4 regions of the Rhizobium sp. PP-CC-3G-465 genome follow, and region 4 is predicted to be linked to each of the others. Evidence: predicted binding sites of a transcription regulator. Region 4 holds the regulator's gene; each other region holds the start of a gene.
The links. The regulator LexA, encoded in region 4, represses DNA repair genes until DNA is damaged. The targets are predictions, from matches to a motif close to TGTTCNNNNTGTGTTCNG.
Positions count from the first base shown of each region.

Region 1 (3,209 bases), 410 kb from region 4:
ATCGGCTGGCTGTCGGCATCCGCCTTCACGATCTGCGGCGCATCGGCACCATCGGGAAGATCGTTCGTCACCCGGCCGAGCGCATCGCGCACATCGTTGGACGCCTGCCCGATATCGGTCGTGTCTGAAAACTGGAGCGTCACCCGGCTCTGGGCATATTGCGATGTGGACGAGATGTCCTTGATGCCCTGCACGCGGGACACGGCGCCTTCGATCACCGAGGTCAGTTCCCGGTCGACCGTCTCGGGTGCCGCCCCCTCGAAGCGCGTATTGACGGACACGACCGGCTGGTCGACCTCCGGCAATTCGCGGATCTCGACGCCGTTCAGCGCCGCAAGGCCTGCGACGATGATCAGCGTATTGACCACCAGCGCAAGGATCGGCCGTCGGATGAAAAGGGCAGTAAACCCCGCAGACCCGCCCGCCCCTGTCTTGTGGGGGCCGCTCATCGCGCGGCCTCCGCGCCCGTTACCACGGGTTGCGCGCTCGAAACCTTCTGCTCGCCCGCATCACCTACAGCGCCCGCCGACGCATTGGCAACCTTGACCTCGCCTCCGTCCCTCAGCCGCTGCACGCCCTCGGTCGCCACCATGTCGCCCTTTTCGAGCTTGGCATCCACCAGCACCTTGTCGGAGTTGCGCTGGATGATCGTCACCGGCACGCGCTCCGCCTTACTGTCCACCACGCGCCAGACATAGGAGCCGTCGGCGCTCCACTGCACCGCGAGCGGATTGACGGTGGGATAGCTGTCGCCGGGGAAGCGGACGTTGACCGAAAAGGACATGCCGGCCCGCAGGCTGTCGTCCGGATTGTCGAGGCGCGCTCGCACGCGCAGCGTTCGGCTGGCCTGGTCGATCCGGTTGTCGATGGCGTGGATGGCACCGGTCAGCTGACGCGTCACCTGCGCCACGGCAACCGCCGAGACCTCCTGACCGACCTTTATACTGTTGGCGAACCGTTCGGGAACCCAGAAATCGACGAGGATCTGCGACCGGTCATCTACCACGGCAATCGGCGTCGAGGTGGTGACATAATCGCCGGGATTGACGGTGATGATGCCGACGATGCCCTTGGACGGAGCGACGATGTCGCGCCGCGTCAGATCGAGTTCGGCGGTCTTCAGCGCCAACTCGGCGGCCTGCTCGGCGAACTCGGCCTCGCGCAGCGTGGCGATCGAAACCGCATTGCCGAGGCGGCGGTTGCGCTCCACCTTGTCGCGGGCAGCGTCCAGCAGCACCTTGGCTTGTGCGACGGCGAGCACTTGCTCGTCGCTGTCGAGCTTGGCGATCACCTGCCCCTGCTCGATTCGCTCGCCGGACTTCACCAGCACTTCCGTGAGATTGCCGGTGGAAAGCGGCGTGACGGTCACCGAGAGGATGGCCTCACCATTGCCGATGGCGTTCAGCCGATCGTTGACGAGCGCGGTTCCCGCAGCCTCAGTGACGACGAGCGGCGTCTGGTTGCCGGCCGCTGCCCGCTGCGTTCCGCTCTGTCCGCCCCGTCCCTGTCCCTGCACCTTGTCGCCGGATGCAGCCGACGGCGCGACCAGTGCGACGACGCTGCCGGGCACGCCGGCGGACACGAGCATCGGCCCGGCGGACGGCACGAAGCGCACCCAGGCGGCGAGGCCGACGAGGAGAATGGCGAGGCTGACGGCCAGCTGTTTCCAGATCTGCATGCAGGTCTCCGACGTGGGCATTCCCGACAGGGACGGTTCAGATGAGCGGAATGCGACGGTTTGTCCCAAAGTACCGGGCAGTCCGCATCTCACGCAATCCCGCAAGCTCATCATTACGCAATTGTAATGATGATGGATTTCCCCGGTTCAGGAGATCGCCGCCTTTCTGCCCGGGGAATAAAAGAAGAACGCAATTCTGGCCTTTCGGACCCGAATCACTACATTGAACCGCATGAGCAACGGTTTCGACGACATCCCCTTCTTCGACGAAGAGCCCGCACGCGCGCCCGCGAGAGGCGAACGCCGAGGCGCTGACCCGGTAGATGCGCCCGTTGGTGCACGCGATGGGCGTCCCGGGCAGGATCAAGGCAACGCCCCGGCACAAGGACCTTCGGGTCTTGCAGCCCGCGCCATGGCTGCTCGCGACCGCGATCGTGCGCCGGATTATCTCTCGGGCCTCAACCCGGAGCAGCGCCTTGCCGTGGAAACGCTGGATGGCCCCGTGCTCGTGCTGGCCGGTGCCGGCACCGGCAAGACGCGCGTCCTCACCACGCGCATCGCGCATATCATGGCGACCGGCCGCGCCTATCCGAGCCAGATCCTCGCCGTCACCTTCACCAACAAGGCGGCGCGCGAGATGAAGGAGCGCATCGGCGTTCTGGTCGGCGGCGCGGTCGAGGGCATGCCCTGGCTCGGCACATTCCACTCCATCGGCGTCAAACTGCTGCGACGTCATGCGGAGCTTGCCGGCATCCGCTCAGACTTCACCATTCTCGACACGGACGACGTCACCCGCCTGATCAAGCAGATCCTGCAGGCCGAGTCCATCGACGACAAGCGCTGGCCGGCCAAGCAGTTCGCCCAGCTGATCGACGGCTGGAAGAACAAGGGCCTGACGCCCGCCGATATCCCGGAAGGCGACGCGCGCGCGTTCAGCAATGGCAAGGGCCGCGACCTCTACGCCGCCTATCAGGCACGCCTGCGCACGCTGAACGCCTGCGACTTCGGCGACCTGCTGCTCCACCCCATCGCCATCTTCCGCAAGCATCCCGACCTGCTGCGCGAATATCACGGCCGCTTTCGCTATATTCTCGTGGACGAGTATCAGGACACCAATACCGCTCAATACATGTGGCTGCGGCTTCTGGCCCAGCGACCGAGCCCCGCGAAGGGGGAGCCGCGCACGGCGGACAATACCGTTAATATCTGCTGCGTCGGCGACGACGACCAGTCAATCTATGGCTGGCGCGGTGCGGAGGTGGACAACATCCTCCGCTTCGACAAGGACTTCCCGGGCGCGGTTGTCATTAAGCTGGAGCGGAACTACCGCTCGACCGCCCATATCCTTGCCACTGCCGGCCATCTGATCGCGCACAATGAAGGTCGTCTCGGCAAGACGCTCTTCACCGATCGGCACGACCCCGAGGACCAGAAGGTCCAGGTTCACGCAGCCTGGGATTCGGAAGAGGAAGCGCGTGCCGTCGGCGAGGAAATCGAGCAACTCCAGCGCGACAAGCACAAGCTGAACGAC
Region 1 covers NZ_SLYH01000001.1:514,609-517,817, reverse strand. The annotation lists gene C8J33_RS02360 (efflux RND transporter permease subunit) at 1-449, opposite strand, end outside; gene C8J33_RS02355 (efflux RND transporter periplasmic adaptor subunit) at 446-1,678, opposite strand; gene C8J33_RS02350 (UvrD-helicase domain-containing protein) at 1,911-3,209, shown strand, end outside.
Region 1: C8J33_RS02350 (UvrD-helicase domain-containing protein) is a predicted target of LexA. The motif match lies at 1,852-1,869, and genes of this name have one in related genera.

Region 2 (3,209 bases), 880 kb from region 4:
ATCGTTGAACCTCGGCATAGAACGCAGATCCAGACGCAGCGTGCCGGCAGGCTTCAGCGTAACGACGGTATGTCGGCCGCCAAGACATCCATCTCGGCGTCGTCGACCCGCAGCGGTCGAAACGTCATGCGGTGCAGCCGGCAGGGCCCGTGGAGAATGATGGCGCTGCGGTGATGCGCGGTGGCGTAGCCGGCATGCATGGCAAAGCCGTAGCCGGGAAAGACGCCGTCCGCCCGGGTCATCATCCGGTCGCGCGCGACCTTGGCGACGATGGAGGCCGCGGCGATGGAGAGGGAGCGGGCATCGCCCTTGACGACCGCCCGGCCTTCGCAGGCCAGCCCCGGCGGCACGTCGCGTCCGTCCGCAAGCACCAAAGCCGGCCGCCGGTGAAGGCCGCAGACCGCGCGGCGCATCGCGTCGAGGCTCGCCTTGCGGATATCCGTACCGTCGATGCGGCCGGCGCCGGAGGATGCGATGGAAACGGTGGCGTTCGCGAGGATTTCGGTAAACAGCACCTCCCGCCGCTGCGCCGTCAGCTGCTTGCTGTCGTTCAATCCTTGGGGAATGCGCTGCGGGTCAAGGATGACGGCGGCGGCGACCACAGGGCCGGCCAGCGGACCGCGACCGGCCTCGTCCGTGCCGGCGACCGGCCACAGACCCTCGCGCTGTGCCGCCTCTTCCAGACTGAAATCGGGGCTCAGGCGGATGTCGAAGAGGAGCGGGGAATCGGTCGTGGTGCGGCGTGCCATGGCGGCAAACTCGCACGGGAGACCGATTCCCCGCAAGACCCCCAGGCGGATGCGGCGCCGCCGGGGGGCAGAGGGCAGGTGGCTTTGCGGAAGACACCTGCCGCGAGCGATCGCATGGTACGAGGGACATGCGATCCCATTTGCTGTCCGGCACGTGCCGAACGAAGATGACGGCCTCAGAGCAGCGAAAGCTGCACGCCTGTCCCGAGCGGGGGAACGAAGATATCGCAGTTCAGCGCCCGCCGGTTGGTGTTCAGCTCCAGCCGCTTGGCGGCAAGGTCGAAGCGGCGGCCGATCTGCCAGGCATAGGGTCCTGCACCCTTCATCCGCTTGGTGAAATCGGCATCGTAGTCCTTGCCATCGCGCATCGAGCGCACGAGCGACATGACGTGGCGATAGCGATCCGGATAATGTTGCAGCAGCCAGTCGCGGAAGAGGGGGCTGACCTCCAGCGGCAGGCGCAAAAGGACGTAGCTCGCCTCCGTCGCACCGGCCGCCTTGGCGGAATCCAGCACGCGCTCGATCTCGTGGTCGTTCAGCGCCGGGATGACGGGCGCCATCAGCACGCTGGTGGGAATGCCGGCCTCCGACAGCTTGCGGATCGCATCAAGCCGCTTTTCCGGCGTCGAGGCGCGCGGTTCCATCAGCCGCGCCAGCTTGCGGTCGAGCGTCGTCACCGAAAGGCCGACCCGGGCGAGCCCCTTCTCCGCCATCGGCGCGAGAATATCGATGTCGCGCAGGACCATCGCCGATTTCGTGACGATCATGACCGGGTGATCCGCCGCCTTCAGCACCTCCAGGATCTGGCGCATGATCCGCCATTCCTTCTCGATCGGCTGGTAAGGATCCGTATTCGTGCCGATGGCGATCGGCTTCACCTTGTAGCCGGGCTTGGCCAGTTCGCGCTCCAGAAGCTTGGCCGCATCGGGCTTGGCAAAAAGCCGCGCCTCGAAATCGAGACCGGCAGACAGGCCCATATAGGCATGGGTCGGCCGGGCGAAGCAGTAGATGCAGCCATGCTCGCAGCCGCGATAGGGATTGACCGAGCGGTCGAAGGGAATATCGGGCGAATCGTTGCGGGCGATGATCGTGCGCGGCTTCTCCACCTGCACCTCGGTCTTGAACGGCGGCAGGTCCTCCAGCGAGTTCCAGCCGTCATCCTCCGTGCTGCGCGTCACAGGCTCGAACCTTCCCGAGGTGTTGATCCCGGCGCCACGGCCGCGACGGCGGTCCACCTCGATGCGAAGGCCGCTTTCGACCATCAGTGCGTCGGCCACATCGGCCCGATTGCCGGGCGCAAATGCACCCTGCCTCACATGGGACAGATCGTTCATGGGACACTCCGGGGAACATGGACGGTGCGGTTTTCGCCGAACCGTCATGTCGTTCTCTCTTCCGTTAGCCGTAACCATAAAAAGAGAACAATGCAAGAACAAATGCGCTGGCAATCTCACGGCGGCATTGCCGACGCCTCCGGATTCATCATGAATGACGGGATACTGTTCCGTTCCGCACAGGTTTTATGGCATTCCCGCGTGCAATGCGGTACGACCGGCCATGCTGACGATCTTGATGGAAACCCGCGATAGCGAGACGAGGCTGGCGCAATCGCTGGCCGCGCTGGTGGCCGGCGCTGTGGAAGGTCTCGTCAGCGACGTGATCATCCTCGATCACGGTTCGCAGGATGCCTCCGGACACGTGGCCGATGCCGCGGGCGCGCGGTTCCTCACCAGTTGGGAGATGGCCGATGTCATCCGCTCGGTACGCGGCGAATGGCTGCTTCTGATCGAGCCGGGTGCTCGGCCGCTCGGGCGCTGGGTGGATGAGATCGCCGAGCACATGGCCATCGGCCGCGGCCCCGCCTGCTTCTCGGCCTCCCGCCGGCACCGCCGGTCCCTTCTGGCGCGTCTCGCATTGCGCAGCCCGGTTCTGGAACAGGGGTTTCTGATCAAGCGCACGCAGGCCGCCGGTATGACGCGGGCGGGTATGACGCTCGCCGATTTCGTGTCCCGTCGCAGCGTGCACCGCCTGTCGAGCGAGCTTATGCCGGCTTGGGCTTCGGGTCGGTGAGGGTTTGAAGAAGGAAGGCCCTCTCTGCCCTGCCGGGCATCTCCCCCACAAGGGGGGAGAGGACTCGTGGCCCGCCCTCAGGGTATCTCTGACGTCTTTTATAGGGTTGTGCCGCCAGCCCAGGATCTTCTCCCCCTCTTGTGGGGGAGATGCCCGGCAGGGCAGAGAGGGTCTTTCTTTCTAAATCCACCCACACTCACCGCTTCAGGTGCTCGTCCAGCCGCGGCATGATCTCCACGAAATTGCAGGGCCGGTGGCGCAGGTCGAGCTGTTGGCTAAGGATACCGTCCCAGGCATCACGGCAGGCTCCGGGGGAGCCGGGCAGCACGAAGACGAAGGTGGCGTTGAGCACGCCGCCGGTCGCGCGCGACTGGATGGTCGAGGTGCCGA
Region 2 covers NZ_SLYH01000001.1:1,805,949-1,809,157, reverse strand. The annotation lists gene C8J33_RS08520 (ribonuclease HII) at 54-749, opposite strand; gene C8J33_RS08515 (PA0069 family radical SAM protein) at 926-2,083, opposite strand; gene C8J33_RS08510 (glycosyl transferase) at 2,307-2,819, shown strand; gene moaB (molybdenum cofactor biosynthesis protein B) at 3,016-3,209, opposite strand, start outside.
Region 2: C8J33_RS08515 (PA0069 family radical SAM protein) is a predicted target of LexA. The motif match lies at 2,167-2,184, and genes of this name have one in related genera.

Region 3 (3,209 bases), 360 kb from region 4:
GCGTGAAGTCCTATACCGTGTCGGCGATCTTTGAGATCGGCATGTCGGAATATGACGCGTCGATCATCTTCATGCCGCTCGAGGAAGCGCAGCTCTATTTTAACGCCGAAGGCATTGCCCAGTCGATCGAACTGTTCGTGGAGAATCCCGATCTCGTCGACAGCCTGCGCCAGCCGGTGGAAGACGCGGCCCAGAGGCAGGTGCTGATCAGCGACTGGCGCGACCGCAACAAGACCTTCTTCTCCGCGCTTCAGGTCGAGCGCAACGTCATGTTCATGATCCTCACCCTGATCGTGCTGGTGGCGGCGCTCAACATCGTGTCCGGCCTGATCATGCTGGTGAAGGACAAGGGCAGCGACATCGCCATCCTGCGCACCATGGGGGCGTCGTCCGGCGCCGTCATGCGCATCTTCTTCATGACGGGCGCGGCCATCGGCATCGTCGGCACGCTGGCGGGCGTCGCGCTCGGCGTCGTCGTGTGTCTCAATATCGAATCGATCCGCCAGTTCTTCTCCTGGATCTCGGGCACGACGATTTTCAATCCGGAACTCTACTTCCTCAGCCAGCTGCCGGCCGACATGAACCTCGGCGAAACCGTCGCGGTTGTCGGCATGGCCATCGGACTGTCGTTCCTGGCAACCATCTTCCCCGCCTGGCGGGCCTCGCGACTGGATCCCGTCCAGGCGCTGCGTTACGAGTGACAGGAACGATATGATGGCCCCTCGTGTGGCACTAGAGCTTTCCGGCGTCGAGCGCCATTACAGCCAGGGCGAACAGGCGCTCTCGATCCTGAAGGGTGCGGACTTCCGGCTGCTTGGTGGGCAGACGGTGGCGCTGGTCGCGCCGTCTGGCACCGGTAAATCGACGCTGCTGCATCTGGCCGGCCTTCTGGAGCGGCCCGATGCCGGTGAGGTCTCGATCAATGGCCGGGCCTGCGGCTCGCTGAGCGATCCCGAGCGCACGGCCATCCGCCGCAACGAGATCGGCTTCGTCTACCAGTTCCATCACCTGCTGCCGGAATTCACGGCCGTCGAGAACATCATGATGCCGCAACTGATCGCCGGCCTCTCCAAGAAGGAAGCGCGCGAACGCGCCTCGGCTTTGCTCGATTACATGCGCATCGGTCACCGCGCCGAACACCGGCCGTCCGAACTGTCGGGCGGCGAGCAGCAACGTGTGGCCATCGCCCGCGCCGTCGCCAACGCGCCCTTCGTGCTTCTGGCCGACGAGCCCACCGGCAATCTCGACCCCGAGACGGCCGGCTATGTCTTCGAAGCACTGAAGGCTCTGGTCAAGCAATCCGGCCTCGCCGCGATGATCGCCACGCACAATTATGATCTGGCGTCCAAGATGGACCGCCGCATCACGCTCCAGAACGGCAAGGTCGTCGAACTCGCCTGACGCCTGGCGTTATCGCCTCTGATCCTCTTCCTGAACGACTGGCGCGTACGGCCCCGGCGCGACGCGCTTGGGCGCGTCGCGGGAACCTTCGTCGCATCACCACGCAATCATCCAGGGCAGGTGTCGCGCAGCGGCAATGCCAGGATGCACCCGTTATCTCATCGAAAATTGTTAACCACCCATCAGATTCAGAGCTTGAAACGGGAACAAAAATAGAACATAAAATGAACAGAACCAAAAGGAGCACGCCATGTCCGACTTCCTTCGTGATCTCGCCGCACTGACCTCCATTGCCATGTTCATTGCCAGCTTCTCCATTCTTCTTCTCGGTCTCTGAAGCGGCACGGGTCTCTCTCGGCAAGTTCCGGGGGAGAAACGCGACGCCGTTGTCGCTTCGCCAGCCTGAAGAGCGTATGCTTTCATCTCATGCGAGAGTCGGAGTGAGCTATGGCGGATGCGGGCGTAAGCTTTGCGGGCGGTACGGGCAATGGCGATAAGCCGGCGCCGCAGTTCGTCCATTTGAGAACGCATTCGGCGTTCTCGCTCCTCGAAGGCGCCCTGCCGATCAAGAAGATCATCGGCAAGGCCGTATCCGATGCTCAGCCGGCTATCGGCATCGCCGACACAAACAATCTGTTCGCGGCGCTGGAATTTTCTCTGAAATGCATGGACGACGGAATCCAGCCGCTGATCGGCTGCCAACTGTCGCTCGACATGGAGGATGAGGTCGAGGGTGAGAAGCGGGGGCATGCCCAGCACCTCGCCAAGCTTCCGGCCATCGTGCTGATCGCCGCGACGGATGCTGGTTATGTCAATCTCGTCGATCTCGTCAGCCGCGCCTATCTGGGCGGGGAGGGCAACCAGAGCGTCCGTATCTGCCTGTCCTGGCTGAAGGAGATCGGGACAGACGGCCTGATCGCTCTGACGGGGGCATCCGGTGGGCCGATCGACATCGCGATCCGCTCGGGTCACACGGCGCTTGGCGAGGCGCGGGCGCGCTGCCTGATGGAGCTTTTCGGTGATCGGCTTTATGTCGAACTGCAGCGCCACGGGCGCTACGACAAGCGGCACGAGAACCGGATGATCGATCTCGCCTACCGGCTGGAACTGCCGCTGGTCGCGACCAACGAACCTTTTTTCCCGACGCCCGGCGACTATGATGCGCATGACGCCCTGATGGCGGTGGCGCACAATGCCATGGTGTCGGACGATACCCGCTTCCGCCTGACGCCCGACCACTACCTCAAGAGCCGGCAGGAAATGGCGAAGCTTTTCGCCGATCTGCCGGAGGCGCTCGACAACACGATCGAAGTCGCGCGGCGCTGCACCTTCGTGCTGAAGACGCGTGCTCCGATCCTGCCGCGCTTCACCGGCGCCTCCGACGATCCGGCGGAGGCCGAGCGGGCGGAATCGCTCGAACTGCGCCGTCAGGCCATCGAAGGGCTGGACGAGCGGATGCAGAAGCTCGGTTTGTCCCCCGGCTATAGCGAGACGGACTATCGCGAGCGGCTGGATTTCGAACTCGGCGTCATCGAGCGCATGAAGTTTCCGGGCTACTTCCTCATCGTTGCCGACTTCATCAAGTGGGCGAAGCTGCAGGACATCCCGGTCGGTCCCGGCCGCGGTTCGGGCGCGGGCTCGCTCGTCGCCTATGCGCTGACGATCACCGACGTCGATCCCCTGCGCTTCTCGCTGCTGTTCGAACGCTTCCTCAATCCGGAACGCGTGTCGATGCCCGACTTCGATATCGACTTCTGCCAGGACCGTCGCGAAGAGGTCATCCGCTACGTGCAGGCCAAGTACGGCCG
Region 3 covers NZ_SLYH01000001.1:1,287,096-1,290,304, reverse strand. The annotation lists gene C8J33_RS06050 (lipoprotein-releasing ABC transporter permease subunit) at 1-701, shown strand, start outside; gene C8J33_RS06045 (ABC transporter ATP-binding protein) at 715-1,401, shown strand; gene dnaE (DNA polymerase III subunit alpha) at 1,849-3,209, shown strand, end outside.
Region 3: dnaE (DNA polymerase III subunit alpha) is a predicted target of LexA. The motif match lies at 1,604-1,621, and genes of this name have one in related genera.

Region 4 (3,209 bases):
GTTGAATACGACAAGAGACTCGGTAATATCCCTTTATCGTCAACCCATTGGCGACATATTAGATTCACGGGGGGAACAATGAAAATCATTACGACAGGCGCGATTATCATCAGCGCCATTTTTGTGTCCGGGGCAGCACAGGCCGAGGATCTGGTGTTCACACTGAAGAACGGCACGAAATCCGTTCTCACGCGCTTCTACACGTCACCTGTCGGTGTCAGTGATTGGGAGGGAGACGTGTTCGGCGAACAGGTCCTCAATCCCGGTGAGACAATCGAGCTTACGATTGCAGATGGTCGAGACGTTTGTAATTATGACATGCGTTTCGAATTCGAAGAGGGTTCAGATCTCGCAACGACGGAAGACAAGCAAAATTTGTGCGAAATGGGATCTTACACGATCCACGAATGATGAGCCTGATCTTCGGATAAAGTCTCTAAATATATCGGAGCAGCTGGCCGAGATGCCCGGGTATCACAGCGAGCTAGCTGCTCCGACAGTCGTCAATGGGACACTGTTCCCCAGATCATTGTTTGCATATTTGATCACAAGTATACTGAGGACGGATGCAAGCATCCCGACAAAGATCATTCTCATGATGAATTCCTTAGCGCATGAAAAATGCGCGTTTTTTTTGTAAATGGTGCTGTGAGCAATACCAAAAAAATGAACTAAAATCGCCAACACGATTGTAATTCGGCTAGACAGAGATTTGATTGCTTTTACGTACTGGCTTTTCACCCTGCCTGGAAAGTGCCATGGTCTCTGTGTGGGCTACAAACAGTCGTTTGCCAAATCCTGAACTTCGTCGGGGTTGTACATACTCACAACATCGTGCTTCCCACAAAGTCAGCTTTATTACAGCCAAAGAGGACAGCCCGAAAGTTTCTCGATGTTCCGGGCATGTTCACCTCCGCTGTGTTCGCCCGGTAAACGCCGACCTGCCCATGCGGTTCCATAGACTTTCACTTGTAGGTATCGTTAAAGCTAGCAGGCCTCAGAACTGAACGTGTTCCGCTTGATAGCTTACGAATAGAACGACAGATGGCGCAAATTTCTGGCCGGTTGGTAACTTAACGGATAACGAAGCTTACCTACATCTCACGCCACGAGATTCAGGGGCCACCAATTACCCCTTCATCATCCCGTACTGGATGCGGCATCCGGCGACCTGACGTCCAAGCGCTCAAAAGTGTCTACTCATCTCGTAGACGTTAAACAGCCAAGCTACGACTCAAGGTCGGACTGACAAGGAGGTGGATGGCTCGACCCTCAAAATCGCATCTCTGCAGAACGTGAAGGTTGCGATTTCCGTCTGTCCTCGCCGGTACAGTAGTCAACTAGGACCGTCTAAAACGTAAACCTCAAAAAACATGCTGAAAAGGCTCCATGTGCTGGAACCTGATGACGACAAGATCTCATCAACCTCACAATAGCAAAGCCCTTCCCTTCACTGATAACGGCGAATCAACCCGACGAGCTTTCCTTGGACCTTCACGCGTTCCGGGCCAAAAATTCTTGTCTCATAGGCTGGATTGGCTGCTTCGAGGGCAACGGAGGCACCCTTGCGGCGGAAGCGCTTGAGGGTTGCTTCTTCGTCATCCACGAGAGCCACGACGATCTCGCCGGGGCTGGCACTGTTGGCATTGCGGATGATCACGGTATCACCGTCCAGAATACCGGCTTCGATCATCGAGTCGCCCCGGACTTCCAAGGCGTAGTGCTCGCCATTGCCGATCATAAAGGCGGGAACGGAGATATCGTGGGTATTGTTCTGGATGGCGGAAATCGGAACGCCTGCGGCGATGCGCCCCATCACCGGAACCGACACGCTATTATCGTTGCCCACCCCAGCCGTCGTCTTCGGCGCGTTTTCAGGTGCAGAGCTTCCCCGGCTTCCTTGAATCACGCTCGGCGAAAAACCGCGCTTCGGCGGGACAGCGGCCAGATACGCCTCCGGCAGCTTGATGACCTCAAGCGCCCGTGCCCGGTTGGGTAGGCGCCGGATGAACCCGCGCTCCTCAAGAGCCGTGATCAGCCGGTGAATGCCGGATTTGGACGCGAGCTCCAGTGCATCCTTCATTTCGTCGAATGAGGGGGGAATACCCGATTCCTTCATGCGCTCATGAATGAAAATCAACAGTTCCTGTTGCTTGCGGGTCAGCATGATCAATCGACTCCAGAGTCACGAAACAAAGCAAGAACAGTGTTATATGTTCCTCATGTGTTCTGCAAGTGGCATTCTGGTTAAACCACATCGGGAATGATCAACAAGGGGCGCCCATCCGAAGCGTTGCTTTCCGCATTCCCTTAAAAACGAGAATTGTTGTCAACGCACAGCCTCTCTCAGCTTCACAATAGCAACGCCGCCATGAACTTACCCATGACGGCGCAAAAGAGGCGTCGAATTTATGTATCAACCTGCAGCAGGTTTGCGCGAATCAAAATGGGATATCGTCATCCAGGTCACGAGAGAAGCCGCCGCTTGATCCGCCGGTGCTACCGCCCGATCGGGCGCCCGAGGACTGGGCCGGGCGATCGTAATCGTCGCCGTAATTCGACCCACCGCTTCCGCCACCATATTCCGAGCTGCCACGGCTTCCGCCACCGCTGCCTCCACCATCGCGACCGTCGAGCATGGTCAGCGTCGAGTTGAAGCCCTGAAGCACCACCTCCGTGGAGTAACGGTCGTTTCCGTCCTTGTCCTGCCACTTGCGGGTCTGCAGCGCGCCCTCGAGATAGAGCTTGGCGCCCTTTTTCACATATTGCTCTACGACCTTGCACAGGCCTTCGTTAAAGACCACGACGGTGTGCCACTCTGTTTTCTCGCGCCGCTCACCGGAGTTTCGGTCGCGCCAGCTTTCGGAGGTCGCGATGCGCAGGTTTGCGATCGGCTTGCCATCCTGCGTCCGCCGAATCTCGGGGTCCGCCCCGACGTTGCCGATGAGGATCACCTTGTTTACGCTACCAGCCATCTCTTTGTCCTGTCTCCTGAAAGCGGCTCAACGATCCGCATCGTGCCGCGAGCCTACGCTGTTGAGCGCGGCATTTCGCCCTCGGCCGCCAGCAATCCACAACAGTTTGCAAATTTGTTCTTTATTTGTTCTATGTCTTGGGTATGATCCTGTCAAGCGAGGCCGTCACGGGCCGCAGACCGGATCACTGTGACGAAGGAATAGTGGTTTCCCGAAAACGCGCCTCGACATATG
Region 4 covers NZ_SLYH01000001.1:928,385-931,593, reverse strand. The annotation lists gene C8J33_RS04205 (hypothetical protein) at 79-411, shown strand; gene lexA (transcriptional repressor LexA) at 1,451-2,167, opposite strand; gene C8J33_RS04195 (single-stranded DNA-binding protein) at 2,442-2,975, opposite strand.